Regions from separate parts of the Streptomyces sp. NPDC002888 genome, predicted to be linked through region 3. Evidence: riboswitches for the same ligand, from Rfam matches in the RefSeq annotation. Region 3 holds a riboswitch; each other region holds the start of a gene.
The links. A riboswitch is a leader RNA that binds a small molecule or an ion and turns the genes downstream of it on or off. The one in region 3 is predicted to bind cyclic di-AMP.
Positions count from the first base shown of each region.

Region 1: another riboswitch for cyclic di-AMP. It lies ahead of ACFYWX_RS26680 (peptidoglycan DD-metalloendopeptidase family protein); the one in region 3 lies ahead of ACFYWX_RS33450 (M23 family metallopeptidase).
Region 2: another riboswitch for cyclic di-AMP. It lies ahead of ACFYWX_RS27825 (transglycosylase SLT domain-containing protein); the one in region 3 lies ahead of ACFYWX_RS33450 (M23 family metallopeptidase).
Region 4: another riboswitch for cyclic di-AMP. It lies ahead of ACFYWX_RS18240 (transglycosylase family protein); the one in region 3 lies ahead of ACFYWX_RS33450 (M23 family metallopeptidase).

Region 1 is NZ_JBIAPU010000017.1:81,759-89,442, reverse strand. Features, by position in the region: gene ACFYWX_RS26685 (alpha-galactosidase) at 1-1,192, shown strand, start outside; cyclic di-AMP (ydaO/yuaA leader) riboswitch at 1,496-1,657, shown strand; gene ACFYWX_RS26680 (peptidoglycan DD-metalloendopeptidase family protein) at 1,662-2,594, shown strand; gene ACFYWX_RS26675 (DUF6250 domain-containing protein) at 2,833-3,546, shown strand; gene ACFYWX_RS26670 (SGNH/GDSL hydrolase family protein) at 3,688-4,473, shown strand; gene ACFYWX_RS26665 (TetR/AcrR family transcriptional regulator) at 4,514-5,134, opposite strand; gene ACFYWX_RS26660 (Glu/Leu/Phe/Val dehydrogenase dimerization domain-containing protein) at 5,520-6,701, opposite strand; gene ACFYWX_RS26655 (MBL fold metallo-hydrolase) at 6,881-7,684, shown strand, end outside.
Region 2 is NZ_JBIAPU010000018.1:87,960-95,643, reverse strand. Features, by position in the region: gene ACFYWX_RS27845 (ATP-grasp domain-containing protein) at 1-153, shown strand, start outside; gene ACFYWX_RS27840 (FAD-dependent oxidoreductase) at 179-1,381, shown strand; gene ACFYWX_RS27835 (carboxymuconolactone decarboxylase family protein) at 1,565-2,026, shown strand; gene ACFYWX_RS27830 (HAD family hydrolase) at 2,137-2,967, shown strand; gene ACFYWX_RS27825 (transglycosylase SLT domain-containing protein) at 3,201-3,683, opposite strand; cyclic di-AMP (ydaO/yuaA leader) riboswitch at 3,688-3,863, opposite strand; gene ACFYWX_RS27820 (polyprenyl synthetase family protein) at 4,431-5,441, shown strand; gene ACFYWX_RS27815 (outer membrane lipoprotein carrier protein LolA) at 5,779-7,011, shown strand; gene ACFYWX_RS27810 (ABC transporter ATP-binding protein) at 7,067-7,684, shown strand, end outside.
Region 3 is NZ_JBIAPU010000024.1:124,869-132,552, forward strand. Features, by position in the region: gene ACFYWX_RS33440 (M16 family metallopeptidase) at 1-1,339, shown strand, start outside; gene ACFYWX_RS33445 (M16 family metallopeptidase) at 1,336-2,724, shown strand; cyclic di-AMP (ydaO/yuaA leader) riboswitch at 2,916-3,082, shown strand; gene ACFYWX_RS33450 (M23 family metallopeptidase) at 3,097-3,873, shown strand; gene ACFYWX_RS33455 (GntR family transcriptional regulator) at 4,062-4,754, shown strand; gene ACFYWX_RS33460 (HPr family phosphocarrier protein) at 4,996-5,277, opposite strand; gene ACFYWX_RS33465 (GNAT family N-acetyltransferase) at 5,454-7,684, shown strand, end outside.
Region 4 is NZ_JBIAPU010000010.1:111,846-119,529, reverse strand. Features, by position in the region: gene ACFYWX_RS18260 (nucleoside triphosphate pyrophosphohydrolase) at 1-993, shown strand, start outside; gene ACFYWX_RS18255 (tetratricopeptide repeat protein) at 1,330-3,408, shown strand; gene ACFYWX_RS18250 (cytochrome P450) at 3,405-4,676, shown strand; gene ACFYWX_RS18245 (transglycosylase family protein) at 4,860-5,903, shown strand; cyclic di-AMP (ydaO/yuaA leader) riboswitch at 6,098-6,266, shown strand; gene ACFYWX_RS18240 (transglycosylase family protein) at 6,271-6,987, shown strand; gene eno (phosphopyruvate hydratase) at 7,327-7,684, shown strand, end outside.

The DNA.
Region 1 (7,684 bases), on a different contig from region 3:
GGACCGGCCCGTGCTGTTCAACTCCTGGGAGGCCACCGAGTTCGACATCTCCGAGGAGCAGCAGGCGACCCTCGCGCGGCAGGCAGCGACCATCGGCGTCGAACTGTTCGTGGTCGACGACGGCTGGTTCGGGGCGCGCACCAGCGACCGCGCCGGGCTCGGCGACTGGCGGCCCAACCCGGACCGCTTCCCCGGCGGCCTGCAGCCGCTCGCCGACTACGTCCACGCCCTCGGGATGCAGTTCGGCATCTGGGTCGAGCCCGAGATGGTGAACCCGGACAGCGAGCTGTACCGGGCGCACCCCGACTGGGTGCAGTACCAACCGGGACGAAAGCGGACTGAACTCCGCAATCAGCTCGTACTGAACCTCGCCCGCCGGGATGTCCAGGACTATCTCTGGGAGCAGCTCGACGCTCTCCTCTCCAGCGCCCCGATCGACTACGTGAAGTGGGACTTCAACCGCTGCTTCACCGACGCCGGCTGGCCGGGCGAGGAGTATCCGCAGCGACTCTGGGTCGACCACGTGAACGCCCTCTACGCCCTGCTGGACCGGCTGCGGGCGGCGCACCCGGGTGTCGCCTTCGAGTCCTGCTCGGGCGGTGGCGGCCGGATCGACCTCGGCGTGCTGAGCCGTACGGACCAGGTGTGGACCTCCGACAACACCGACCCCCTCGACCGGCTCGCCATCCAGCACGGCTTCAGCCAGATCCACCCCGCGCGGGTCATGGCCGCCTGGGTCACCGACAGCCCCAACACTCAGCTCAACGGCCGGGTCAGCTCCCTGCGCTTCCGGTTCGTCAGTGCCATGGCGGGCGTCCTCGGAGTCGGCGGCGACCTCGCCCAGTGGACCGAGGACGAACTCGCCGAGGCCCGGGAGTGGGTGGAGCTCTACAAGAAGATCCGTCCGCTGGTGCAGCACGGGGACCTTTACCGGCTACGGCCCCCGCGGGGCGGACTCAGTGCCGTGCAGTACGTCCGCGGGGACGAGTCCGTCGTCCTGGCCTGGCTGCAGGCGCAGCATCACGGCGAGCCGGTGCCGGCGCTGCGGCTGCGCGGGCTCGACCCGACAGCCTCGTACGAATGCCTCGAAACGGGCGAAATTCATCGAGGTGCCGTGCTGTTGCACCACGGGCTGCGCACCGGACTGCGGGGTGACCTGGATGCGGCAGTTCTCCGGCTGCGCCGCATCTGAGAGTTCTGTCCGAATTGCAGGGTTAATTCCAATTCGCTCTGAAAGAAAAGGGTCTGGAGCGACGTCACGTGATTAGCGTCATATCCGTGACCGTGCGTCGCCCGTCATGTCCACGTAATTCAGGTGGTTTTCAAGGGCTTTCACGAAAAACGGTGCCTTCGTATTACACGGAGTGTCACCGGGGATTCTCGCGGCGGATCACGAAAAGCGCATTGCCACGCAACCCTCTGCTTGTCCCTTCGCGTCCTGGTCGCTTACGTTCCACACCAATCCGGACGGACGCCCAATCCTGCCGCCGCCGGAGAACCGCACCCACTGACCCGTGCACGGCAGGAGCGGGGGACCCACAGGTAAGACCGCCTGTTCCGGTTCCCGGAACGGCTTGGGGTTAAGCCGCGCCTCGGCGCGGCCGGGCATCTCCAGCTCGCACCCGACAGCTCACCTCGCAGGCGCCGGAGAGGAATTCGCCATGCCCGCGAAGGGTAAGCACCGCCGCCCGAAGACCCAACGTTTCACCCGCTCCATCGCCGTCGCCGGAACCGGTGGCGCAGCGCTCGCCCTCCCCCTTCTCGGGGCCACCGGCGCCCACGCCGCTCCTTCCCAGTCCGCTCCCGAAAAGGCCGTTCAGTCCGCTCCGGTGGTGGAGAAGAAGGCCGCCGAGAAGAAGACCGCCGCGGACAACGCGAGCGCGCGGACCTACACCGTGAAGTCCGGCGACTACCTCTCGAAGATCGCCGAGGCCCAGCACCTCAGCGGTGGCTGGAAGAAGCTCTACGCCGACAACCGCGAGGCCATCGGCTCCGACCCGTCGCTCATCCACCCCGGCCTGAAGCTCTCCATAGGCAAGAAGGCCGCGACGAGCACCGGCAAGCCGTCCTCCTCGGAGTCGAAGGCGTCCAAGCCCTCGGCCTCCTCGAAGACCTCCACGTCCTCGAAGTCCTCCGCCGCGAAGACCACGACGGCCACCCAGTCCAACGACACCTCCACCGGCAGCGGTTACACCCTCCCCGTGGCAGGCGCCACCATCGGCACCCCGTACCACATGGCGGGCAGCATGTGGTCCAGCGGCTACCACACCGGCGTCGACTTCGTCGTCCCGACCGGCACGTCCCTCAAGGCCGTGGCCGCGGGCACGGTCGTCTCCGCGGGCTGGGGCGGCGCGTACGGCAACCAGGTCGTCATCAAGCTGGGCGACGGTTACTACGCCCAGTACGGCCACCTGTCCTCGCTCTCCGTCTCCGCCGGTCAGACCGTGACCGAGGGTCAGCAGGTCGGCCTCTCCGGCGCGACCGGCAACGTGACCGGACCGCACCTGCACTTCGAGATCCGGACCACCCCGGACTACGGCTCGGACGTGGACCCGGTCGCCTACCTCCGCTCGCACGGCGTCACCGTCGGCTGACGGAGCACCGCACCCCCGCACCACACCCCTGCCTGACACGCTGCCGAAGGCCGGACCCCGATCCCCGGGTCCGGCCTTCGGTGTGTCCGGACTCGCTCGCTCATGATCGCCGCGTTGCGGTTCTGTGGCAGGGGTTCCAGGAGTGTCGACAGCGAGGGCGGAGCCGGGAGACAGTGATCCCCGTCAGATGGCAAGCGCTTTCCATCCCGCACTTCACCCCGAGAAGGAGCCGTTTCCCGTGACGACCACGCGCAGAGCGTTCGGCGCCCTGGCTGCCGGCGCCGCCCTGGCCGGCCTCGCCCCCGCCACCACCGCGAGCGCCACGCCCCGCCACCGCCGCCTCATCGCCCACGACGACTTCCGCCACGGCCTCGACCGGTGGGCCGTCGAACTCGAGAAGGGCGGCACCGTCACCGCCTCCCGCGGCATCCTGGAGGTCGACGTGCCCGCCGGTGCGACGATCTGGTTCAGGCAGCCGCTCGAGGCTCCGTACGTCCTGGAGTACACCGCCACCCCCGTCTCCGCCGGCGGCGTCAACGACCGTGTCTCGGACCTCAACAATTTCTGGAACGCCGTCGACGTCCGCTCCCCGGACGACCTCTTCGCCACCCGGCGCGGCGGCGCGCTCGCCGAGTACGACTACCTCAAGACGTACTACGTCGGCTACGGCGCCAACACCAACACCACCACCCGGCTGCGCCGTTACGTCGGCCAGGCGGACGTGCGCCCGCTGATCTACGACTACACCGAGCCGCTGCTCGTCGCGAACGAGCCGAACCACGTCCGCATCGTCTCCGACGGCTCAACTGTGCGCTGGTGGAACAACGGGCGGCTCGTCTTCGACTACACCGACCCGGAGCCGTACACCGGCGGGCATTTCGCGTTCCGCACGACCTGGAGCCACTTCCGGATCAGCGGATTCCGGGTGTGGTCCCTGCACCGGCAGGCCTGACGCCCTATTCCCTGATTGGCAAACTCTTTAGCAGTGGCTTATCTCACCGCCCGTCAACCCTTGCCTACGGTCGCGTAGGTCACATTCGGGGGTGAATCATGAACTGCTGTGGCAGACGATTCGAAGAATGACAGCAGATCAGTGATCGGGTCGTACGTGGCGGTGGGGGACAGCTTCACCGAGGGCGTAGGCGACCCCGGCCCCGACGGGGCGTTCGTCGGCTGGGCCGACCGGTTCGCGGTATTGCTCGCGGACCGGCGGCCCGAGGGCGACTTCGAGTACACCAACTTCGCGGTACGGGGCAAACTCCTCGACCAGATCGTGGCGGACCAACTCCCGCAGGCCGTCGCGCTCGCGCCGGACCTGGTCTCCTTCTGTGCGGGCGGCAACGACATCCTCCGCCCCGGCACCGACCCGGACGAGGTCGCCGAGCGCTTCGAGCAGGCGATCGCGGCGCTGACCGCCGTGGCCGGCACCGTGATGGTGACGACCGGCTTCGACACCCGTGGCATCCCCGTGCTCAAGCATCTGCGCGGCAAGATCGCCACCTACAACGGGCACGTCCGCGCCGTCGCCGACCGGTACGGCTGTCCCGTGCTCGACCTGTGGTCGCTGAAGTCCGTCCAGGACCGCCGGGCCTGGGACCACGACCGGCTGCACCTGTCTCCCGAGGGGCACACGCGCGTGGCGCTGCGCGCCGGGCAGGCCCTCGGCCTCGAGGTCCCCGCCGACCCGGAGCAGCCCTGGCCTCCGCTCCCGGTGCGCGGCACCCTCGACGTGCGGCGGGACGACGTGCACTGGGCGCGCGAGTATCTGGTGCCGTGGATCGGCCGGCGGCTGCGCGGGGAGTCCTCGGGCGACCACGTGACGGCCAAGGGCACCCTGTCGCCGGACGACATCAGGATGCGGATCGCCGCGGTGGCGTGAAGGGTGGATCGGGAGGTCTGGCGGGCGCTCGGTGCGGCGCTCACCGATCCGACGCCGTCAACGCCTCCCGCTCCACCCCGAGTTCCCGGGCCAGCGCGTCGTCGACCCACTCGAGTGCGCGCACCCGGGGCACCCCACCCTCGTACGACGTCATCTGCACGGCGAGCCCGTCGAGCAGGGCCGTCAGCCGCAGGGCGGCACCGGTGGGGTCGGGGCACGCGAACTCGCCGCCGGCCACGCCCTCCGTGATGACCTCGGTGATCGCCGCCTTCCACCGCCGGTCGAGGCCCCGGGTGACCTCCCGCAGGGCGGGCTCGCGCAGCGCCACCGCCCAGCCCTCGATCCACAGCCGCCAGCCCTTGGCCTGCCCCGTCGGGGCATACCAGCGCACGGCCGACCGCAGCCGCCGCAGTGCCGTCGTGCGGCGGCCGAGGAGCTTGCGCAGATGCGCGAGGTCGTCCTCGGCGGCGCGGGTGAAGGCGGCGGCGACCAGCTTCTCCTTCGTCGAGAAGTGGTAGAGCACCAGCGCGTTGCTCACACCGAGCGCCGAGGCCACATCGGCGATCCTCACCGCCGCCACGCCCCGCGCCTCGATCTGCTCGACGGCGGCCCGCAACAACTCCTCGCGCCGCTCCGCCACACTCAACCGCACTCTTGCCACGCGGTCACCCTAGCCCGGCCTCCGCAGTGGGCGCCCCCAGCGGTCCCGCCCGAACCGCTCGTCCACCCCGTCGGCGCCCACGAACCGCCCGACCTCCCCTTTCGGCCCGGCCGAACCGCTCGGCCGTCCTCGGCGGCCCCGGCCGAACCGCTCGTCCGCCCCGGTCGGTGCCCACGAACCGCTCGCCCCCTTCCGGTCCGTGCCCGAGAACCGGAAGGCCTCTCCTTTTCGGCTCCGGCCCAACCGCTCGACCCTCCTCGGCGGTCCCGCCCGAACCGCTCGTGCGCCCCCGTCAGTCCCGGCCGAACCGCTCGGCCGTCCTCAGCGGTACCAGCCGAACCGCTCGTGTGCCCTCGCCAGTCCCGGCCGAACCGCTCGGCCGTCCTCAGCGGTACCAGCCGAACCGCTCGGCGATCAGCGGCAGCCGGTCCTCGGCGATGGTGTGGGCGGCGGCGCGTGGGGTCGTCCCGTCGGCCTGCGCGCGGGCCAGCATCAGATCGACCAGGGCCCGCATGGAGCGGCGCGTGTACGCGAACGCCTCGTCCGCGTCCGGGCCGATGTCGCCGAAGAGCGTCCACCACCACCAGGCGTTCGTCCCGGAGTTGACCACGACGTCCGGCAGCACGGTCACCCCGCGCGCGGTCAGCAGCGCCTCCGCGTCGGGCAGGACGGGCATGTTGGCCGCCTCGACCACCCAACGTGCGGTGATCCCCTCCTGGTTCACGGCGTCGATCGCGTACGAGACCGCCGCCGGTACCAGGACCTCGGCGTCGGCGGACAGCCAGGCGTCGCCCGGCAGTTCGCGGTCGCCGGGGCGCAGCACACCCCGGTCGACCGTGCCGTGGGCGTCCCGCGCCGCCAGCAGCGCCTCGACGTCGAGTCCGGCCGGGTTGGCGACCGTGCCCTTGACGTCGGCGACGGCCACCACCGTCAGTCCCGCGCGCGCGAGGAACCGCGCCGTGGCCCCGCCCATCGTGCCCAGCCCCTGCACGGCGACCCGCGCCCCCGCGTACGGCACACCGGCCCGGTCCAGGGCCGCGAGCGCCGACTCGGCGACCCCACAGCCGCCGACCAGCTCGTCCAGGCCGATGCCGTCCACCTCCACGGTGAACGCGTCCGCGAGCCGCCGCCGGGCCGCGGCCTCGTCGTCGAGCAGCGGATACACGGCCTGGATCGACGACACCAGCCCCGCCTCGGCGGCGGCCCGGTCGACCAGGTCCTGGGTGAGACCGAGGTCCTCCCCGGTGGTCCAGAAGCGCTCTATGTACGGCCGCATGGCGCGCAGGTAGCGCACGAGCAGCCCGTACGCCTCCGGGTCCCGCGGATCGCAGTCGATGCCGCCCTTGGCGCCGCCCAGGGGGACGTAACGGCTCTCGGGGTCGTAGTGCAGCGCCTCCTTCATGGTCATGCCGCGCGCGAGCCCGGCGACCTCGTCCAGCGTGCAGCCCTCCCGCATCCGCAGACCACCGCTCGCGACGCCGCGCACCAGCCGGTCGACGACGAGATGGCCCGGGCGACCGGTGACGTGGTCGACCCAGGTGAGGGACAACAGGGGCGACGCGGGCATGCGGACTCCTCGGCCCAAATACTGAACGGTAATTCAGTATCGAGAGCCTGCGGATGCCGTGTCAACGGACCGGAGGGGTCCTCGGCGGCGGGACAGGAGGGTCGGTCGTGACCCGCCCGGCCTCCGGTTGTCGGTGGGGCCGACCATAATGGGATCCCCCGACTCCATCTGGAGGTCCCGTGACCGGTTTCCGTTCCCCGAGCTCCGGGCTCCGCGCGCTGCAGCCCGCGGCCTTCGGTGCGGACCCGAGCGGTGAGCGCATGGCGCGCATCCGCAGATCACGCCACTTCAAGGACGGGGTCTTCCAGAATCCCGGCGGTCCCTCCCGGATCCGGCCCTCCGGCTCGGCCCTCGACTTCGCGAAGCGTTATTTCGACAAGGAGGACCGCCCCCGCCGCGCCCCCTCCGGCACGATCCCGGTGCACGCCACCACGCTCGCCGACATCGCCAAGCCGCCCGCCACCGGCCTGCGGCTGACCTGGATGGGCCACTCCAGCGTGCTCGCGGAGATCGACGGACACCGGGTGCTCTTCGACCCGGTCTGGGGCGAGCGCTGCTCGCCCTTCCCGTTCGCCGGACCCAAGCGGCTGCACCCGGCGCCCCTGCCGCTGGCCGCGCTCGGCCCGGTCGACGTCGTCGTCATCTCGCACGACCACTACGACCATCTGGACCTGCCCACGATCAAGGCGCTGGCCGGCACGGACACCCTGTTCGCCGTGCCGCTCGGCGTCGGCGCCCACCTCGAGCACTGGGGAGTGTCCGCCGACCGGCTGCGCGAGCTGGACTGGCACGAGGCGACCAAGGTCGGCGGCCTCACCCTGACCGCCACCCCGGCACGCCACTTCTGCGGCCGCGGCCTGCGCAACACCCAGCACACCCTGTGGGCCTCCTGGGCCGTCACCGGAGACGAGCACCGGATCTACCACAGCGGTGACACCGGGTACTTCGAGGGCTTCAAGGACATAGGCACCGAGTACGGGCCC
Region 2 (7,684 bases), on a different contig from region 3:
CGGCGGGCGAGCGGGACGGAACTGGCCTGGCTGGCGGGTGACGACCTGCGGCCGTTCTTCACGATGCTCGCGCGCTTCGTGCGGCCGGGCGCGAAGCATCTCCATCAGTTGTGGCGGACCAACCGCCGCGGCAACGGCAACTCCACGAAGTAGGCAAGACGTCCTGGGGAGGGACTTCGTGATCCAACCGGTAGCAGTCATCGGCGCCGGGCCCTTCGGCCTGTCGACCGCCGCCCATCTGAGGGCGCGTGGCCTGCCCGTCCGTGTCTTCGGCGACCCCATGGTGAGCTGGCGCGACCACATGCCCGCGGGCATGCTCCTGAAGTCGACCCCGGTGGCCTCCAACATCGACGCCCCGCAGCACGGCCACACCCTGGCCGACTACTGCGACGCGGCCGGGACACGGCGGCTGGTGACCGACGAGGACATCATTCCCGTCGAGACCTTCATCGACTACGGGGAGTGGTTCCAGCAGAAGCTGGTGCCCGAACTGGAGCGGGTGCGGGTCGTGTCCGTGGACCGCAGCCGGGCCGGGGGCTTCGAACTGAAGCTGGACTCCGGCGAGTTGTTCACCGCGCGGGCGGTCGTCGTCGCCACCGGCCTGTCCGGGCTGGCCCACCTGCCTCCGGAGCTGGCCACGGCCGCGGCCGACGGACCCGCTCCCACGGGCCCGGTCTCCCACAGCTCCCAGCACCACGACCTCACCCGCTTCTCCGGCCGCGAGCTGATCGTCGTCGGCGCGGGCCAGTCCGCGCTGGAGACGGCGGCGCTGGCGGCGGAGGCGGGCGCACAGGTGCGGGTGGTCTCGCGCGGGCGCGGCCGGGTCGCCTTCGGCGCGCCCCCGTGGCACCAGCCCAGGCTGCGCCCCGAGTCGCCCTTCGGACGGGCCTGGTCGCTGTGGGCGCTGACCTACTACCCGCACCCCTACCGCCAGCTGCCGGCCCAGGCCCGCCACTACCTGGTCCGTCGTGTTCTCGGGCCGCTCGGTGCGTGGTGGCTGCGCGACCGGTTCGAGGGCAAGGTGCAGGTCAGCGAGGTGGACCGGGTCGTACGGGCGGATGCGGCGCAGGACGGTACGACGTTGACGGTCCGCACCCACGGCGGCCGCACGGAGCGGCTGTCCGCCGACCACGTCGTCGCGGCGACGGGCTATCGCGTCGACCTCGCCGCGATGGACTTCCTCGGCCATGAGCTGCGCACCGAACTCGCGGTCAGCCGCGGGACACCGAAGCTGGGCGCGGGATACGTGTCGTCCGTGCCGGGGCTGTACTTCACGGGGCTGCCGGCCGCGGCGTCGTACGGCCCGGTGATGCGGTTCGTGTGCGGCACGGAGTTCGCCTCGCCGAGGCTGGCGCGGCATCTCGCGTCGGCGCACGGCTGAGCCGGACGCTGGTAGAAGGGAATCCCGGAAGACTCCCGGAAGACTCCCGGAAGAAAGAAATCTCCGGCTGACGTCGGCAGGCCTGTCACACCGGCAGGCCTGTCACACCGGCCTTCTCCGCTCCGTCAGTGCAGTGAAAGCGCCTCACCAACGGCGACTGACCACTGACGCAGGAGAAAGACCATGCAGGCTCGCATGCAGAACCCCGCCAATGTCCTCCCCGGCGCCATGAAGGGCATCGGCAGCCTCCTCCAGGCGATCGGGGAGGGCGACCTCCCCCAGGAGGTCGCCGAGATAGTCGGGCTGCGAGCCAGTCAGATCAACGGGTGCAGTGCCTGCGTTCACGCGCACACGCAGAACCTGCGCAAGGGGGGTGCGAGCGAGGAGCGCATCGCGTCCGTCGCCGCCTGGCGCGATGCCCCGTTCTTCGACGACGCCGAGCGCGTCGCGCTGAGGCTGGCGGAGGCGATGACGCGGCTCGCGGACCGGTCCGAGGAGTCGGTGCCGGACGCGCTGTGGGACGAGGTGGCCGACCACTTCGACGAGAAGCAGCTGTCCGCTCTGCTCCTCACCATCTCCCTCACCAACATGTTCAACCGGATCAACACCACCATCAAGGAGCCTGCGGGCACCACCTGGGGGTGAAAACCCGACCACGGCAGGGGAGTTGAAAGGCGCGGCGGGGCTGCGGTGGGAGCCGTCGTCGTCCGGTTCGCGCTGAGTCGAGGGGCGTGTCCTGTCCGTATTCTCTGATCATGGCCGCACCCACCGCATCTGACGAGCGCACCGCGTACTCACTCATCGCCACCGACCTGGACGGAACGCTGCTGCGCGGCGACGACACCGTCTCCGACCGGTCCTTCGCCGCGCTCGCGCGGGTGGCACGGGCGGGTGCCCAGCACCTCGTCGTGACGGGACGGCCGGCGCCCCGGGTGCGTCCGCTCCTCGACGACCTCGGCAGCAGGGGGCTCGCGGTGTGCGGGCAGGGCGCACAGGTCTACGACGCCGGCGCGGGCCGTCTGCTGTGGTCGGTCACCCTGGACCGGGAGTTGGCGGAGACAGCTCTCGAGAAGGTCGAGGCCGAGGTGGGCCAGGTGTACGCCGCGGTCGACCAGGATGGCGTCGACGGGCTCACGCTCATCGAGCCCGGGTATCTGATGCCCCACCCGACCCTTCCCGCCGTGCGGGTCGGACGGCGCGCCGACCTGTGGTGCGCGCCGATCAGCAAGGTCCTGCTGCGCCATCCCGACCTGTCCGACGACGAGTTGGCTGCGACGGCGCGCGGAGTGGTCGGCTCCCTCGCGACGGTCACCATGTCGGGACCGGGGACCGTCGAACTCCAGCCGTGCGGCATCACCAAGGCAACGGGCCTGGCGCTGGCCGCCGAGCACCTGGGCCTGAGCCCGGCGGACACGATCGCTTTCGGGGACATGCCCAATGACATCCCCATGTTCGACTGGGCGGCCCGTGGCGTCGCGATGGCCAACGCCCACCCCGAACTCAAGGCCATGGCCGACGAGGTCACCACGTCGAACGAGGACGACGGCATCGCCGTCGTCCTCGAAAGACTGTTCCCACAGGCCTGACGGGGAGGGGGCTTCCCGCCAGGCCTGACCGGTTGCCTCCCGTCAGGCCTGACCGGTTGCCTCCCGTCAGGCCCGACCGGTGCCTCCCGTCAGGCTCGACCGGGGGTGCTTCCCGCCAGGCCTGACGGGGGAGGGGCCCCCTGCCCGGAATCCGCGAGGGCTACGGGCAGGGGCCCCCTCCCCCGCCAGGCCTGACGGGGGAGGGGACAGGGCGCTCTGATACGCGCCGACTACTAGTACGCGCCGAAGACGTTGTCGATCGAGCCGTAGCGGGCCGCCGCGTAGTTGCAGGCCGCCGTGATGTTCGCGATCGGGTCGTACGGGTCGAACGACGTGCCGGGCACGTGGTAGGCCTGGAACGTCGGGTCGATGACCTGGAGGAGGCCCTTGGACGGGGTGCCGGCGGCCGCGTTGGAGTCCCACAGGTTGATGGCGTCGGGGTTGCCCGAGGACTCACGCATGATGTTGCGGTAGATCCCGTCGTAGGAACCGGGGATGTTCCGCTCGGCCATGATGGCGAGCGACCCGCGGATCCAGCCGTCGAGGTTGTTCGGGTACCCCATGACCGAAGCGCTCGTCACGGTCGGGGTGGCGGCGGAGGCACTGGTCGCGCCGATGAGCGGCAGCGCGAGCACGGCGGCGCCGGTGCCGGCGACGGCGAGGGTGCGAACGAGGCGGGACGTGCGGGTGCGGCGGGGCAGGCCGGCAGCGGGCATGGCGAATTCCTCTCCGTCGCCTGCGAGGTGAGCTGTCGGGTTCGGGCTGGGAGATGCCCGGCCGGCCGCCGAACGGCGACGTGGCTTCACCCCGAGCCGGTCCGGTGCGATGCCCGGCCCGGCGACTTACCTGGGTCCCCCGCTCCTGCCGTACGTGAGTGAGTTCGTCGATGGGTTGCGGCGGGCGGCGGCAGGATTCGGCGTCCGCCCGACAGGCCGGGAACGTATGCGAGAGCACATGTCGGGAACAAGTAGTGGATACACGTCTCGCCCCATTGACCTTGGTCTGAGGCGTATGGGGCACTTGATCCTTTGCGGCTGCCAAGGCTCAACTCGGTGACTGGCAAAGGGGGAAGGTGGCGTGCGGTGAAGTGTCCGAATAAACCCGCACGTGACCCAATTCACTGCGCGCGCATCCTCAGCTCATATGCCACCAAGGGGAATTGAGAAATCAATTGCGGCAAATCGGGCGCAGCGCGTCCATGGCTGGATGACATGAATCCCTGCTCGCGGGTAAGCCGATGAATGTCCCGCCGTATCGGACGATCAAAGACATGCAGTCCGATTTCGTACCGACCGGACGGTATGGAAACTTCCGGCGTCTCCCGCCCGAGCGACGTAGCCGGTGGGAGGGGCGGGGGGCATCAGTGATCGAAAGGTGACCGGATACGCTGACTTGAGTGATGGCAGCGACCTATCGACAAACCATGTAAGCGCCGGTAGACACCAGCAGACAGGAGACCCCTCGTGACCGTCGTCGGGCCGTTCGGGCTGAGCGTGCGGGACCAGGTTCTGGAAGCCGATGTCCAGGCCGGAATGGCGGCCGTCGAGGAAGGTTTGCTCGAAGCCACCAAGAGCGAGGTCCCCTTCATCACGGAAGCCGCGCAGCACCTCGTGCGAGCGGGGGGGAAGCGTTTTCGGCCACTTCTGGTGATGCTCGCGGCGCAGTTCGGTGACCCGTACGCGCCGGGGATCGTGCCGTCGGCGGTGGTCGTGGAGCTGACCCACCTCGCCACGCTGTACCACGACGACGTGATGGACGAGGCCGATGTGCGGCGCGGGGTGGACAGTGCGAACACGCGCTGGGGCAACTCCGTCGCGGTCCTCACCGGCGACTTCCTGTTCGCGCGGGCCTCGCACATCCTGGCCGACCTGGGGCCGGAGGCGGTCCGGGTCCAGGCGGAGGCGTTCGAGCGGCTGGTCACGGGCCAGATCCTGGAGACGGCGGGCCCCACGGACGGGCGCGACCCGGTCGAGCACTACCTGGACGTGCTGGGCGGCAAGACCGGCTCGCTGGTCGCGGTCTCCTGCCGGTTCGGCGCGATGATGTCCGGCGCCGACGAGACCGTGGTCGACGTCCTGACGCAGTACGGCGAGCGGCTGGGGGTCGCCTTCCAGCTCGCGGACGACGTGCTGGACATCGCCTCCGACTCGCACGAGTCGGGCAAGACGCCGGGGACGGACCTGCGCGAGGGCATCCCGACCCTTCCGGTGCTGCGGCTGCGCGAGCGGGCGGCCCGGCTCGGGCTGTCCGAGGACATCGCCCTGTGCGAGCTGCTGGACTCCGACCTGACCGACGACGCCCGGCACGCCGAGGCGCTGGCGGCCCTGCGGGCGCACCCCGCGCTGGAGCAGGCGCGGCAGGACACGGTGCGGTACGCGAAGGAGGCCCGGGCCGCACTGGTGCCGCTGAAGGAGTGCGACGCGAAGGTCGCCCTGATGGAGCTGTGCGACGCGGTGGTGCACCGGGCCGGCTAGGGCCTTCGGTTCTCTCGGAGCACCCAAGGTATGTGATGTGCGTCACGTCACCGATGCCGTGTCGGTCGCCTGTTCCTGAAGGGCCGAGCTGTTCGGCCCGCGCGGCGGCGTCACCCGTACGACCCCTACGGGTCGGGGGAGGCGCCGCCTCCTCATGTCATACCGCAGGCGTACATGGAGTTGAGTCCGCGGGTTGACGCAACCCCCCGGCGGATTTGGTCAGATGGACACCACGGAAATCACCACTCCTCACCGATTCGGGTGAGAATGGCTGCCCGGGGTGGAAGACGGACACGCGGGATGGGCAGCCGCCGCCGACGACGGAGGTAAGGCACACATGGCACCGTACGCATCCGATGACAGCACGACCGCCGGGGAGGGCGACGACCTGCGCTCCGGACGGCGCAAGGCCGCGAGGTACGTCGTCCCGGTCGCGGTCATGGGGGTGGCGGCGGCGACCATCGGGCTGGTCCCGGCGCTCGCCGACTCCGGTGACCCCGACCTGCCGAAGGTCAGCGCGCAGCAACTCATCGAGAAAATCGCCCAGTCGGACGTGCAGCAGCTGTCCGGCACCGTGAAGATCAGCACCGACCTGGGCCTGCCCGACCTCGGCGGACTGGAGAGCGGCCTGCTTTCCGGCGCCACGCGGTCCGGCGAGGGCGACGGCTCGTCCGCGGACCCGTCCGCCAAGCTCACCGAACTGGCCTCCGGCACGCACACCCTGCGCGTCGCCGCCGACGGCCCCGAACGGCAGAAGCTCTCGCTCCTGGAGAACGCCGCCGAGTACAGCCTGATCCACAACGGCAAGGACGTCTGGGGCTACGACAGCAAGTCCAACGAGGTCTACCACGGCACCGCCTCCGAAAGCGCGGAGAAGAACGGCAAGAGCGACAAGAGTGAGAAGCGGGAAGACGTCCCCGCCACTCCCAAGGACCTCACCGAGGAGGCCCTGAAGTCGGTCGACGACACGACTTCCGTCACCGTCGACGGCACCGTTCATGTCGCCGGCCGGGACGCCTACAAGCTGCTCATCAAGCCGAAGCAGTCCGGCACCACGGTCGGCGCGATCAGTGTGGCCGTGGACGCGAAGACCGGGCTGCCGCTGAAGTTCACGCTGACTCCGGCGAGCGGCGGCGCGGCCGTGGTCGACGCCGGCTTCACGCAGGTCAGCTTCAGCAAGCCGGCCGCCTCCACCTTCGACTTCGCCCCGCCGAAGGGCGCGAAGGTCACCGAGGACGAGAACGCCGACCACGCCGACCGCGGGCAGCGGAGCCCGAAGTCCGAGAAGGACCTCGGCAAGGAGCTCGACGGCCTGAAGACCCTCGGCGAGGGCTGGAACTCCGTCGCCACCTTCGACACCGGCGGCGAAAGTGTCCCCTCCGGCGCCGAAGCCGGCGGTGACCTCGGCGGGTTCCTCGGCTCCCTCGGCGACCAGGTCAGCGGGAAGTTCGGCAAGGGCACGGTGTTCTCCACCCGCCTGGTCAACGCCCTGATCACCGACGACGGCAAGGTCTACGTCGGCGCGGTCACCAAGGACGCCCTGGTGAAGGCGGCGAACTCCGGAAAGTAGGAGAGCGGAGAGCAGGAGAGCGGAAAAGCAGGAGAGCGGGAAGCGGGAGGGAGTCATGGACGAACCGTCCGCCACGGAGCCGAAAGAGGCGGACGCGCGCGACGGCGTCATCGCCACCCGCGCGCTCACCAAGCGCTACCGCGGCGGACAGCTCGCCGTGGACGGCCTGGACCTGACCGTCCCGGAGGGCAGCGTCTTCGGCTTCCTCGGTCCGAACGGCTCGGGGAAGACGACCACCATCCGCATGCTGATGGGGCTCATCGCACCCACGTCCGGCTCGGCCCGCGTCCTGGGACACCCCATGCCGCGGGCCTCGCGCGCCGTCCTGCCGCACGTCGGCGCGCTCATCGAAGGGCCCGCCCTGTACGGCTTCCTCTCCGGCCGCGACAACCTGCTGCGCTACGACGCCGCCGACCCGGTCGCCGATCCGCGCACCCGGCGCACGCGCGTCGCCGCGGCGCTGGACCGGGTGGGCCTGACGGCCGCCGGGGGCAAGAAGGCGAAGGCGTACTCCCTCGGTATGAAGCAGCGGCTGGGTCTCGCCTCCGCCCTGCTCCAGCCCCGCCGCCTGCTCGTCCTCGACGAGCCGACCAACGGCCTCGACCCGCAGGGCATGCGGGAGATCCGTTCCCTGGTGCGGGAGCTGGCCTCCGACGGCACGACCGTCTTCCTC
Region 3 (7,684 bases):
TCACACGGCCACAGCCCAGGCAGGCTCCGGCGGCCTGACAGCGACCGAGCACCGCCTGGCCAACGGCTTGCGCGTGGTGCTCTCAGAGGACCACCTGACCCCCGTCGCGGCGGTGTGCCTCTGGTACGACGTCGGTTCGCGCCATGAAGTCAAGGGGCGTACCGGCCTGGCTCACCTTTTCGAGCACCTCATGTTCCAGGGCTCCGGCCAGGTGAAGGGCAACGGCCACTTCGAGAAGGTGCAGGGTGCCGGCGGCTCGCTCAACGGCACCACCAGTTTCGAGCGCACCAACTACTTCGAGACCATGCCCACCCACCAGCTGGAGCTCGCCCTCTGGCTGGAGGCAGACCGCATGGGCTCCCTGCTCACCGCCCTGGACGACGAGTCCATGGAGAACCAGCGCGACGTCGTCAAGAACGAGCGCCGCCAGCGCTACGACAACGTCCCCTACGGCACGGCCTTCGAGAAGCTGACCGCCCTCGCCTACCCGGACGGCCACCCCTACCACCACACGCCGATCGGCTCGATGGCCGACCTGGACGCGGCGACCCTGGAGGACGCGCGCGCGTTCTTCCGGACGTACTACGCGCCCAACAACGCGGTCCTGTCCGTGGTCGGCGACATCGATCCCGAGGAGACCCTCGCCTGGGTCGAGAAGTACTTCGGCTCCATCCCGGGCCACGACGGCAAGCCCGCGCCGCGTGACGGCGCGCTGCCCGATGTCATCGGCGCCCAGCTGCGTGAGGTCGTCGAGGAGGAGGTCCCGGCGCGCGCCCTGATGGCCGCCTACCGGCTGCCGCACGACGGCACGCGCGCGTGCGACGCGGCCGACCTGGCCCTCACCGTCCTGGGCGGCGGCGAGTCCTCCCGCCTCTACAACCGCCTCGTACGACGCGACCGTACGGCGGTGGCGGCCGGCTTCGGCCTGCTGCGGCTGGCGGGGGCGCCCTCCCTGGGCTGGCTGGACGTGAAGACCTCCGGTGACGTCGAGGTGCCGGTCATCGAGGCCGCCATCGACGAGGAGCTCGCCCGCTTCGCCGCGGAGGGCCCCACGGCCGAGGAGATGGAGCGCGCTCAGGCCCAGTTGGAGCGCGAGTGGCTGGACCGCCTCGGCACGGTCGCGGGCCGCGCCGACGAACTGTGCCGCTACGCCGTGCTGTTCGGTGACCCGCAGCTCGCCCTGACCGCCGTGCAGCGCGTGCTGGAGGTGACGCCTCAGGAGGTTCAGGAGGCCGCCAAGGCCCGCCTGCGCCCCGACAACCGCGCGGTGCTCGTCTACGAGCCCACCGCCCCCGAAGCCCCCGCCGACCAGGACGAGAACGAGGAGGCGGCCCAGTGACCGAGCTCGCCACGATGGACTTCCACCCCCAGCCCCAGGCGGGCGAGGCCAAGCCGTGGGCCTTCCCGGCCCCCGAGCGCGCCACCCTCGACAACGGCCTCACGGTTCTGCGCTGCCACCGCCCCGGCCAGCAGGTCGTCGCCGTCGAGGTGCTCCTGGACGCGCCCCTGGACGCCGAGCCGGCCGGCCTGGACGGCGTCGCCACGATCACGGCCCGAGCCTTCTCCGAGGGCACCGACAAGCACTCCGCCGAGGAGTTCGCCGCCGAGCTGGAGCGCTGCGGCGCCACCCTCGACGCACACGCCGACCACCCCGGCGTGCGCCTCAGCCTCGAAGTCCCGGCCTCGCGCCTGGCGAAGGCCCTCGGTCTGCTCGCCGACGCCCTCAGGGCGCCCGCGTTCGCGGACAGCGAGGTCGAGCGGCTCGTCCGCAACCGCCTCGACGAGATCCCGCACGAGCTGGCCAACCCCTCCCGCCGTGCCGCCAAGGAGCTCTCCAAGGAGCTCTTCCCGGCGACCTCGCGCATGTCCCGCCCGCGCCAGGGCACCGAGGAGACCGTCCAGAACATCGACTCCGCGGCCGTTCGCGCCTTCTACGAGAAGCACGTCCGCCCCGCCACGGCCACCGCCGTGGTCGTCGGCGACCTCACCGACCTCGACCTGGACGCGCTCCTCGGCGACACCCTGGGCGCCTGGACGGGCTCCTCGGCCCAGCCGCGGCCCGTGCCGGCGGTGACCGCCGACGACACCGGCCGTGTCGTCATCGTGGACCGCCCCGGCGCCGTCCAGACGCAACTGCTCATCGGGCGCATCGGCCCCGACCGGCACGCACGCGTGTGGTCCGCGCAGGTGCTCGGCACGTACTGCCTCGGCGGCACCCTCACGTCCCGCCTGGACCGTGTGCTGCGCGAGGAGAAGGGCTACACCTACGGTGTGCGGGCGTTCGGGCAGGTCCTGCGCTCGGCCCCCGACGGCTCGGGTGCCGCGATGCTCGCCATCAGCGGTTCCATCGACACCCCGAACACCGGCCCCGCCCTGCAGGACCTCTGGACGGTGCTGCGCACGCTCGCGGCGGACGGCCTCACCGACGCCGAGCGCGATGTCGCCGTGCAGAACCTCGTCGGCGTGGCGCCGCTGAAGTACGAGACCGCCGCGGCCGTCGCGAGCACGCTGGCCGACCAGGTCGAGCAGCACCTGCCGGACGACTACCAGGCGACGCTCTACCAGCAGCTCGCCGCGACCGGCACTGTGGAGGCCACGGCGGCCGCCGTGAGCGCCTTCCCGGTGGACCGCCTGGTGACGGTCCTCGTCGGTGACGCCGCGCAGATCAAGGAGCCCGTCGAGGCCCTCGGCATCGGCGCCGTCACGGTGGTGTCCGCCGAGTAGCGGCACACAGGCGCAGGGGGCCCTGGGGCGGAAACGTCTCCAGGGCCCCCTGATGTCCGAATTGGGGGAGAGGTTGCCTGTCTGGCCTGTGGGATGCGCTACAAAAGCCGCGATCCGTTTGGGGATTGAAAGTCGTCCCGCTTAGCGTCATCCGGGCTGTTCGTCAGGCAGTGCGCCGCAACCGCGGCACCGGACAGTCATCGCCGAGTCCCCGTACGGCGCGAGCCAGGGGAGCCGGGGACCCAACTAGGCAGTCCCTGGGGTGAATCGGACGCCCGCGCGTGTCGCGAGGGGGCCCGTAGGAGACCTTCCTGCTCCGAACCCGTCAGCTAACCCGGTAGGCGAGAAGGAAGGAAAGGACCCCTCAACTTCATGGCGTTCACCTGCGCCACCGGGAAGCACCGTCGTCCCAGCCGCATGAAGCGCACCACCGCCCGCGCCGCGGGCGTCGCCGCGCTCGCCACCACCGGTGTCATCGGCACCCTGACCGCCGCGCCGGCGCTCGCCGCCGACACCGCCGTCGAACAGACCGGCCTCACCCCCGTCGTCACCGTCGGCGACTCGGTCGCCGTCAGGGTCGACGAACAGGCCGCGGCCCAGAAGGAGGCCGCGCAACTGAAGGCGGCCGAGGAGGCCGCGCGCAAGAAGGCCGCCGCGGAGGCCAAGAAGGCGCGCGAGGAGGCCGAGCAGGCGCGTGAGGTCAAGGCCCGCGCCGTGCGCGCCGCCGAGCGCAAGCGCCTCAACGCCTTCGTGGCGCCGATCTCCGGCTCCTACGTCTCCACCGGCTACAAGTCCGGCGGATCGCTGTGGTCCTCCGGCAGCCACACCGGCGTCGACTTCCACGCCGCGAGCGGCACCGCGGTGCACGCGGTCGGCTCCGGCACCGTCGTCCAGACGGGTTGGGGCGGCTCCTACGGCAACCAGGTCGTGATCAAGATGAACGACGGCACGTACACGCAGTACGGCCACCTGTCGTCCATCGGCGTCTCGGTGGGCCAGCAGGTCACCCCGGGCCAGCAGATCGCCCTCTCCGGCGCGACCGGCAACGTGACCGGGCCGCACCTGCACTTCGAGGCCCGTACGACTCCGGAGTACGGCTCGGACATCGATCCCGTCGCCTACCTCCGTCAGCACGGCGTGAACGTCTGACGACAGACCGCAGGACATCCCGCGGCCCCGGCTCCCCGAGCCGGGGCTTTCGCCGTTTCACAGACCCCGCTGTCCAAAAAATATCCATGGATTCCGGCCCGCCATCGGAAATTCCGGCTCATTGCAATAGAGTCACTGAACACGCGTCCATCGTCGACGTTTCACGGGGATTAAGGCGGAGGTCGGTCATGCGTATTCCGGCGCATTCGGTGTGCACGGCCATCCGGGACGACATCGTCGCGGGTGTCTACGAGCGCGGCAGCCGGCTCACCGAGGAACTCCTCGCGCGCCGCTACGGCGTCTCGCGCGTCCCCGTGCGGGAAGCCCTGCGCACCCTGGAGGCCGAGGGCTTCGTGGTGACCCGGCGGCACGCGGGCGCGTGCGTCGCCGAACCCACCGAGCAGGAGGCCGCCGACCTGCTGGACATGCGCATGCTCCTGGAGCCGCTGGGTGCCTCCCGGGCCGCCCAGCGGCGCACGGAGGCCCATCTGAAGGTGCTGCGCGGCCTCGTGCGACTGGGCCAGGAGCGCGCCAGGCGCGGCAACAGCGAGGATCTGCGCTCATTGGGAAGCTGGTTCCACGAGACGCTCGCACAGGCCTCCGGCAGCCATGCGATGACCTCCATGCTCACCCAGCTGCGCCACAAGATCGCCTGGATGTACGCGGTGGAGGCCCCGGCCAACCCCGTGGAGTCCTGGACGGAGCACGGCGCGATCGTGGACGCGGTGGCGCGCGGCGACGGTGAGCGCGCGCGGGCGATCACGGCGCTGCACACCGAGCGCGCGACCGCCGCGCACCGGCTGCGCTTTTCGGGCGGGGAACACCCGGAGCGTGTGAGGACTTCGCAACATCCCGTAAACATGTCGGGCCAGCGGCATTAACACGGGGGCCGTATACAAAGGGGGGATATTCGGTGGACGTGTATTTCCGCTGCCCTTTTCTCGCGCGCGCCGGGAATTTCCGGTCGCGCGTCACAGGTGTGCCTGCGCGATGTTTTCCGTGCATCACGTCACGCGGCGCCCTTATATGCCTGCGGTAATTCCTCGCGAAAGCGCCGTGAAAACGGCGGAGCCGCGCCGCCCGGAAGGGGCGACACGGCTCCGCGCATGCTGCGAGCGACGCTCACACGGTCTCGGGCAACTCCTCGAGGCCCTCGGCGACCAGCTTCGCCAGACGGTCGAGCGCGGCGTCCGCGCCCTCGGCCTCGGAGGCGAGGACGATCTCCTCGCCGCCCTTGGCACCCAGGCCGAGGACGGCCAGCATGGAGGCCGCGTTGACGGGGTTGCCGTCGGCCTTGGCGATCGTCACCGGGATACCTGCGGCCGTGGCGGCCCGGACGAAGATGGATGCGGGGCGGGCGTGGAGGCCCTCGGCCCAGCCGACGTTGACGCGGCGCTCAGCCATGTGATGCTGCCCTTCGATTCTCAGGTTGTCTAGACCAGTGTTCCACACGTGAAGCGTGGCAGGAACGGTCCTGCGTCCCGTTCCGGATGTGGTCGTCGAACCTCGGCCTAGATCCGACTTCCGTCCTCCACAGACTGCCTCGCGCCGTTGTCGGACGCGAGCCGTACTCTGGCCCCATGCAGAGCGCGTCGGACCGGCACGAGTACCCCGCCCACTGGGAAGCCGACGTGGTGCTGCGCGACGGCGGCACCGCGCGCATCCGCCCCATCACCGTTGATGACGCCGAGCGCCTGGTCAGCTTCTACGAGCAGGTCTCGGACGAGTCGAAGTACTACCGCTTCTTCGCGCCCTACCCGCGCCTGTCCGCCAAGGACGTCCACCGCTTCACGCACCACGACTTTGTGGACCGGGTGGGACTCGCGGCCACGATCGGCGGCGAGTTCATCGCCACCGTACGCTATGACCGCATCGGCGCCCATGGGATGCCCGCCTCCGCCCCCGCCGACGAGGCCGAGGTCGCCTTCCTGGTCCAGGACGCCCACCAGGGACGCGGTGTCGCCTCCGCCCTCCTCGAACACATCGCCGCCGTCGCGCGTGAGCGCGGCATCCGCCGGTTCGCCGCCGAGGTGCTGCCCGCCAACACCAAGATGATCAAGGTGTTCACGGACGCCGGGTACACCCAGAAGCGCAGCTTCGAGGACGGCGTCGTACACCTGGAGTTCGGCCTCGAACCCACCGAACGCTCGCTCGCCGTGCAGTACGCGCGCGAGCACCGCGCCGAGGCACGGTCCGTGCAACGGCTGCTCATGCCCGGTTCCGTCGCCGTCGTCGGCGTCGGCCGCACACCCGGCGGCGTGGGCCGCAGCGTCCTCGGCAACATCCGGGACGCCGGCTTCACCGGTCGCCTGCACGCCGTGAACAAGGCCTTCCCCGAAGAGCTGAAGGAACTCGACGGGGTGCCCGCACACCGCTCGGTGCGCGACATCGAGGGACCCGTCGACCTCGCGGTCGTCGCCGTCCCCGCCGACCACGTGCCCGAAATCGTCGCCGAGTGTGGCGAGCACGGCGTCCAGGGCCTCGTCGTGGTCTCCGCCGGATACGCCGAGAGCGGCCCCGAAGGGCGCGAGCGTCAGCGCCAACTCGTCCGGCACGCACGCGCGTACGGCATGCGGATCATCGGTCCGAACGCCTTCGGGATCATCAACACCTCCCAGGACGTACGGCTGAACGCGTCCCTCGCCCCAGAGATGCCGCGCCCCGGGCGCATCGGACTGTTCGCCCAGTCCGGCGCCATCGGCATCGCACTGCTGTCCCGGCTCCACCGCCGCGGGGGAGGCGTCACCGGCGTCACCGGCGTGTCCACCTTCGTCTCGTCCGGCAACCGCGCGGACGTGTCCGGCAACGACGTCCTCCAGTACTGGTACGACGACCCGGACACCGACGTCGTCCTCATGTACCTCGAGTCCATCGGCAACCCGCGCAAGTTCACCCGCCTCGCACGGCGCACGGCTGCGGCGAAGCCGCTGGTCGTGGTGCAGGGTGCCGGTTCCGCTCCCCAAGGGCACACCGTACGGGCGACGCGGTTGCCGCACGCGACGGTGTCCGCGCTGCTCAGGCAGGCCGGGGTGATCCGGGTGGACACCATCACGGAACTGGTGGACACCGGGCTGCTGCTCGCCCGCCAGCCGCTGCCCACGGGACCGCGCGTGGCGATCCTCGGGAACTCCGAGTCCCTGGGGCAGCTGACGTACGACGCGTGTCTCTCCGAGGGGCTGCGGCCGTTGCCGCCGCTCGACCTGACGACGGGTGCGTCGGCGGAGGACTTCCGGGGGGCGCTGGCGCGCGCGTTGGCCGATGAGACCTGCGACGCGGTGATCGTGACGGCGATCCCGGCGATCGGGGAGGCGTCGCCGGGGGATGCGGAGTTGGCGGAGGCGTTGCGGTCGGCTGCGGGGGCTGCGCCTGCCAAGCCGGTGATGGTGGTGCACGTGGAGCTCGGAGGGCTTGCGGAGGCGTTGTCGGCGGCGGCGAGTACTGCACCACAGGTTGGTTCCCAGACACCCGGCGTTGCGGGCGGTGCCCACCCTCCCCCACTCTCGGCTTCGCTCGAGCGGGGGGACCCCCATCGCCCTGCGGAACGCCTGCCCACCGCGGTACCGGACCCCCCTGCCGACTCCCGTCTCATCCCCGCCTACCCCGCCGCCGAGCGCGCCGTCCGTGCCCTTGCCGAAGGGGTGAAGTACGCGCGGTGGCGGCGGGAGGCCGCTGAGCCGGGGAAGGTGCCCGAGTACGAGGACATCGACGAGAAGGGGGCCGCCGAGCTGATCGGTGGGCTGCTCGCGCGCGGGCAGGGGCTCACGCTCGGTACGGAGGCGACCTGCGAGCTGCTGAGGATGTACGGCGTCCA
Region 4 (7,684 bases), on a different contig from region 3:
GGTTACGTTCGAAGCGTGAACACATCCAGCCCCGACAGCCCCGAAGCCGCCTCCGGCCGCATCGTCCTGCTCACCACCTCGCACCGTGTCGCCCCCGGCCTGCTGGCCTGGCCCGCCTGGCAGGCGCTGCACGCGGCCGACCAGGTGCTGTGCGCGGACGGCGCGCATCCGCAGCTGCCCTACCTGCGCGAGGCCGGCATAGCGGTCGGCGAGGCGTCCCCCACCGCCGAGGACCTGGTCGACGCCTGTGCCGGCGACCGCACGGTGGTCGTCGTGGCGACCGGCGAGGGCGAACCGACCCTGACGGACGGCCTCGCCCGCCTCGCCGGCTCCGGACGCGTCCACATGCCGGAGCTGGAACTGCTCCCCGCCTCCTACGACCTGCCCGGCGCCCGCCTCCTCGACCTCGTCCAGGTCATGGACCGCATCCGCGCCGAATGCCCCTGGTCGTCCCAGCAGACCCACAAGGGCCTCGCGAAGTACGGCATCGAGGAGGCGTACGAGCTCGTCGAGGCGATCGAGGACGGCGACCGCGACGAACTCCGCGAGGAACTGGGCGACGTCCTCCTCCAGGTCGTCTTCCACGCCCGCATCGCAGAGGAGGACCCCGACACGCCCTTCTCCATCGACGACGTCGCGGGCACCATCGTCACCAAGCTCATCCACCGCCACCCCCACGTCTTCGGCGACGAGACCGCGACGACCCCGGAGGAGGTCAAGGAACACTGGCTGCGCACGAAGGCCGTCGAGAAGCAGCGCACGTCAGTGACGGAGGGCATCCCCCTCGGTCAGCCCGGCCTGGCCCTCGCGGCGAAGCTGGCGTCCCGCGTGCGCACCGCGGGCCTCGACGTCCCGCTTCCCCAGGGCGAGGGCGTCGGCTACGAGCTGCTGGCGATGGCCGTACGAGCGGAGGCGGAGGGCGCGGATCCCGAGGCGGCGTTGCGGGCGGCGGCGCGGGCTTACCGGGACGCGATACGGGCTGCGGAGGACTGACCCAACGGGCCGCCCGGATGAGTACCGTTGGCTCAGGGACGCGCGAGTGGTCAGGGGGCTTGGGTGGATCGGGAGTCGGAGGCGCTGGCGACGGTTGCTGCGAGGGTCCTCTGGGAGGGGCTGCCGACGGCGGACGGGGAGTCGATACGGTATGCGTTCGCGGCATGGTTCGAGCGCCATGGACGACGCCGAGAGGCGGACGACCTCCGCGCTTTCGAGTGGGACGCCCCCGGGGCGGAGAGCCCCGAGAAGATCAGGAAAAAGTGGCGCCGACTTCTCGGCATGGTTCTCTCTTCCGCAAGCGGCGATCGCGCAGCGACCGAACTCGTCAACATCATGAGTCGGTTCAACAGGCGGTCGGCCGACGTCACCAACGCCGTCTCCTCCACCACCGTCTCCGGCAACCTCATCCAAGTCGGCTCCATCAATCCGACCACCGTCAACGAGTCGCCCGTGACGGGCGATCACCTCGACTTCCGGGGCGGCACGTTCCGCGGGCAGGTCATCGGGAAGCAGTACAACTACGGGGCACGGCCCGGTGCCGGGCTCCCCGACCCCGACAGCTGGCCGACCCTCGAAGAGGTCAACCCGGTCACGCTCGGGGTGCGGCAGACACGGCGACTGGGGGAGGAGTCCGGGCTCGCGTTCTACGTGACGCGGGACGTGGACGAGGCCCTGCAGGGGTGGCGCGAACGGGACGGTCTGCTCGTGATCACCGGCGGCCCCCTGACGGGCAAGTCACGGACCGCGTGGACGGCCATGTTCGACAACCTGGAGCTGAACACCCGCGTCTACGCACCCCCGCCCGGCACGGACCTCCGTGCCCTTCCCAGGCTCCTGCGCGACTGCCAGGGCCCGTACGTCCTGTGGCTGGACCGACTGGAACGCCACGTCGGAGACCAAGGGCTGGACTTGGTGCTGCTGGACGAGTTGAAGCGGCTCGGCGTACCCGTGGTGGCCACGATGAGCGACGAGGAGTACGGGAATCACCGGTTCGGTAGCGAACCGGCGTCCGATCTCCTGAGCTCAGCCCGGCTGGTGCGGCTGAGTTCGCGCTGGAGCGAGCCGGAGCTCGTACGGCTCGCCGACGTGACCGACGACGCCCGGCTCGTCGACGCCCTCCGCTGGTGCGGTGACAGCGGTGTCACCCAGTACCTCGCCATCGGCCCCGAGCTCTGGGAGATGTGGCACCGCGCCACCTACTCCAACAGCCCTCATCCGCGCGGTCACCTGGTGGTACGGGCCGCGATCGACCTCGTGCGCTGCGGGGTCACCGGGGGCATACCGCGCGAACTCGTGGAAGCGGCGAGCGGCTGCTACGGGCCGGGGTATGTGCACGGGCTGCCGGAGAGGGAGTCACCGGAGGACGCGCTGGCCTGGGCGGCCGAGGAGCGGCGCGGGGTGACCGGGCTCCTGGTGCGGGGCGAGAGCGGCGACACGTGGCGACCGTACGGCTCACTGGTCGCGGACGTCCTGCGGGACCCTTCGTCGAAGCCGGTGCCGCTCGCCGTCTGGCGCTGCGCGCTGGACGGGACGCGCTCCGACGCGGACGTGCACCGCAACGTCCGTAGGACCGCCGGCGCCTTCTTCGCCCCCAAGGCCGAGGAGGGCGACCCCGACTCCATGCACATGATGGGTCTCCTGAGCGAGGGGGCCGAGGCACTGGAGTGGTTGCGCAAGGCGGTGGACGCGGGGAAGGGGGAGCTGTCCGGGCACGTGGGCGAGCTGCTGCTGGCGCGGGAGAAGGCGGAGGACGCGCTGCCGTATCTGCGGACGGCGGCGGAGCGGTATCCGGACGGAAAGGCGAGCCGGCTCCTCGGGAAGGCCCACCTCATGCTGGCCGAGCACTGGCTGCGGAAGGCCGCGGACGGGGGCGACGGCGAGGCCGGGGAGCACCTCGGGGATCTGCTGTACGGCAGAGGGGACGACGACGAGGCGGCGACGTACTACTGGGACGCGCTGGAGGCGGGGCACACCGGCATCGCCAGGAGCATGGGCCTGTACGCGCTGACCTGGGGACCGCGCGCGGCGGGACCGATCTGGCTGCGGCGAGCCGCGGACGCGGGTGACGAGCGCGCGGCCGAGCTGCTGAAGGCCGCCACAAGCCCGGTGTCCCCTTCCATGCAGGATGCCGGAGAGCTGTTCGCGCTCCGCCTCCACCACCCGGTCTACGCCACCAATCTCGGCATGGTCATGGAGGAACTGGGCAACCTCGACGACGCCAGAGCGATGTACCACGAGGGTTACGCGATGGGTGACCCCTACGGCGCCTACCGGCTGGCGGTCCTCCGCGAAAAGCAGGGCAATCCCGAAAGAGCCGCCTTCTGGTACCGCAAAGCCGCCGACATGGGCCACCCCGCCGCCAAGAAGGCCCTGGCGGAGATGGCCGAAAAGCCAGCTACCGTCAAGGAGTGACCAACCACCCCCAGCCCCCAGCTCCCGCCCCCGACCTCTTCACCTGGGAGTTCGCCACCAACCCCTACCCCGCCTACGCCTGGCTGCGCGAGCACGCCCCCGTGCACCGGACGAAACTCCCCAGCGGGGTCGAGGCATGGCTGGTCACCCGGTACGTCGACGCGAAGCAAGCCCTCGCCGACCAGCGGCTCAGCAAGAACCCGGCGCATCATGACGAACCCGCGCACGCCAAGGGCAAAACCGGCATTCCCGGTGAGCGCAAGGCCGAGTTGATGACGCATCTGCTCAACATCGACCCCCCGGACCACACCAGGCTCCGACGGCTCGTCAGCAAGGCCTTCACACCGCGCCGGGTCGCCGAGTTCGCCCCGCGGGTGCAGGAGCTCACCGACCACCTCATCGACGAGTTCGCCGGCCGGGGCTCGGCCGACCTCATCCACGAGTTCGCGTTCCCCCTGCCCATCTACGCGATCTGCGACCTGCTCGGCGTCCCGCGCGAGGACCAGGACGACTTCCGGGACTGGGCGGGCATGATGATCCGGCACGGCGGAGGCCCGCGCGGCGGGGTCGCGCGGTCCGTGAAGAAGATGCGCGGCTACCTCGCCGACCTCATCCACCGCAAGCGCGAGGCCCTCCCGGACACGGCCGCGCCCGGCGAGGACCTCATCTCCGGCCTCATCCGCGCCTCCGACCACGGCGAGCACCTCACCGAGAACGAGGCGGCCGCGATGGCGTTCATCCTTCTGTTCGCCGGCTTCGAGACGACCGTCAACCTTATCGGCAACGGCACCTACGCCCTCCTCACCCACCCCGAACAACGGGCCCGCCTGCAGGACTCCCTCACCGCCGGGCACACCGACCTCCTCGAGACCGGCGTCGAGGAACTCCTGCGCTACGACGGTCCCGTGGAGCTCGCGACCTGGCGGTTCGCCACCGAGCCGCTCAGCATCGGCGGGCAGGACATCGCGGCCGGGGACCCCGTTCTCGTCGTACTCGCCGCCGCGGACCGGGATCCGGAGCGGTTCGCGGAGCCGGACGTCCTCGACCTCGGACGGCGTGACAACCAGCACCTCGGTTACGGGCACGGCATCCACTACTGTCTCGGCGCGCCGCTGGCCCGTCTGGAGGGGCAGACCGCGCTCGCCACGCTGCTCACCCGGCTTCCCGACCTGCGACTTGGCGGGGATCCGGCCGACTTGAGGTGGCGGGGCGGACTCATCATGCGGGGACTGCGCACGCTGCCGGTGGAGTTCACGCCCTCATGGTGACCGGGCGAGTGCGCTGTGTACCCGATACATCAAGGTGACATGCCTTCAACTCTGTGATCTTCACGTGATCTACGCGGCATTAACTTGTGACAAGTGATCGGCTGTCGGTACGTTCACTCGTCAACGCGGCGACTCGGCTTCACCCGCCGCGTGGGTACGTGCTGTCTCGCGAAAGGTCACCGCATGCTCTCCGGGAACGGTCGCCACCGTCGCCCTCGCCAGGCTCCGGCTCTCCTCGTCGCTGCCGGGGTGACCGGCTCCGCCATCGCCATCCCGCTGCTCGGGGCCACCGGCGCCAGTGCGGCCGACGGCACGACGTGGGACAAGGTGGCCGACTGCGAGACCGGCGGAGCGTGGAGCGCCGACACGGGCAACGGGTTCTACGGCGGCCTGCACCTGAACCAGGAGCGCTGGGAGAAGTACGGCGGCCTCGAGTTCGCCTCCAGCGCCGACAAGGCCAGCCGTTCCCAGCAGATAACCGTCGCCGAGAAGATCCTCGACGACCTGGGCCCCGGCGCCTGGCCCACCTGCGGACTGCTCACCGGACTCGGAAAGGACTCGGGCTCGGCCGACGTCGACACGGGTGTGGCCGACGACGTGCCCTCCCGAGGTCTGTCCAATTCGTCCGGCGCATCTGGCTCATCCGGCGCATCTGGCTCATCTGGATCGTCCAATTCGTCGGATTCTTCCGACTCCTCCGGAACATCCGATGAGTCCTCGGGTGCGTCCAGTACCCCCGACGACTCTGCGACCGGATCCTCCACGGAACCGTCCCCTTCGCCCCCCTCGCCCTCTTCTCCCTCCAAGTCGGATAACTCCGCAAAGTCCGATTCGTCCGCCGATTCCGGCGCGACGAACTCACGGAGCCCCGAAAGCTCGCCCGCGGAAGGCCCCGCATCCGACAAGTCCGACGAGTCGGACAATGTGCAGCAGGGTGCGGGTTCTTGGAGCCTTGTGGACACCGGCTCCGTGACCGGCTCCGTGGACACCGGCACCGGCCGTCACCGCGGCGGCAGTGCCGACGAGACCACGGACGGCGGGGCCAAGACGGCCTCCTCCGGCCGTCACGCCTACACCGTCCGCCCCGGTGACACCCTGGCGTCCATCGCCGACTCCCTTGGCCTCGACGGCGGGTGGTCTGCCCTCTATGCCGAGAACAGGCAGGCGATCGGCGCCGACCCGAACAACATCTCCGCCGGTCAGACCCTTCGAGTCGGGGCTGAATAGGGCGAAAAGCGGCGGGAGTTAGCGCCACACTTCACACAAAATGTCCGCTTTGGTGAAAGTGTGGGATGAGTCTCAGAAGCCCTGATCGTCTTTGAAATTCCGTGGATCACGTGTCTACGGTCATGACCGCTCGCCAACGTGAGCCCCGGCTGCCGCAACGCCGAATCCTGCCAGCGGCCGTACGGGAACAGTCGTCGCGTCAAGCGCCGTAGGCAGGAGCGGGGGACCCAAGGTAAGTGCCGGGCCCGGACATTGAGACCGGATCCGGCTTGGGGTGAAGCCGCGCCTCGTGAGAGGTGCGGCCGGGCAACTCAACCGGCCCGAACCCGACAGCTCACCTCGCAGGCGTCGGTGAGGGGATCCAACCATGCTGTTTTCCGGCAAGGGCAAGCACCGTCGTCCGTCCAAGACCACTCGCGCCATCGCCATCGCCGGTGTGACCGGCGCCGCCGTCGCCGCCCCGCTGATGGCGGCCGGCAACGCCTCCGCCGCCACCGCCTCCGAGTGGGACACGGTCGCCCAGTGCGAGTCGGGCGGCAACTGGTCCATCAACACCGGCAACGGCTACTACGGCGGCCTGCAGTTCTCCGCCTCCACCTGGGCCGCGTACGGCGGCACGCAGTACGCCTCCCAGGCCAACCAGGCCAGCAAGGCGCAGCAGATAGCCGTCGCCGAGAAGGTCCTCGCCTCCCAGGGCAAGGGTGCCTGGCCGGTCTGCGGCAAGGGCCTGTCCGGCGCCTCCTCCAGCGGCAGCACCGACACCTCGTCCGGCAGCGGCTCCTCCAGCAGCGGCTCCTCCGGCAGCAGCTCCTCGAACGACAGCGGCACCAGCACCCGCTCGAGCGAGCAGCAGGCCTCCCGCTCCTCCGAGCGCCCGGCCGCCAAGAAGACCGTCACCACCCCGACCGGCAAGAAGGTCAAGAAGGGCGACGGCGAGTACAAGGTCGTCACGGGCGACACCCTCAGCTCGATCGCCACGAAGCAGAAGGTCGCGGGCGGCTGGGAGAAGCTGTTCGAGCTGAACAAGGACATCGTCCAGGACGCCAACCTCATCTACCCGGGCCAGCAGCTTCACCTGAAGTGATACGCGGGCTCGAGCCGAGGTCCTACGCGGACCCCAGCCGAACCAAAGCGTCCTCATAGCCGTGTCCTCCACAGTGGAGGACACGTGAGGGCCCCCCGTCCCCACGGGCTCCCCGCCCCGGTGCGTGTTCCCCCGTACGCACCGGGGCGGGGTTTTTCTTTGCCCGTCCTTCGCCCGCAATCCCCGTACCGCCCTTTGTTCCAGCCGGGAACAATGTGTACCGTCAGCCTGTCCACGAGGCGGTCGGTCGGCTGCCGATGCCCCGGGGGCGGTTAGGCTCTAGTCGCAAGGCCCACGGGCCCCGCACTTCCAGCGTCACATCCCATGAAGGAGATGCTCGTGCCGTCCATCGACGTCGTCGTAGCCCGGGAAATCCTGGACTCCCGAGGCAATCCCACGGTCGAGGTCGAGGTCGGCCTCGACGACGGCAGCACGGGTCGTGCCGCCGTCCCCTCCGGCGCCTCCACCGGCGCCTTCGAGGCCATCGAGCTCCGCGACGGTGACCCGAACCGCTACCAGGGCAAGGGTGTCGAGAAGGCCGTCCTGGCCGTCATCGAGCAGATCGGCCCGGAGCTGGTCGGCTACGACGCCACCGAGCAGCGCCTGATCGACCAGGCCATGTTCGACCTGGACGCCACCGACAACAAGGGCTCGCTCGGCGCCAACGCCATCCTCGGCGTCTCGCTCGCCGTCGCCC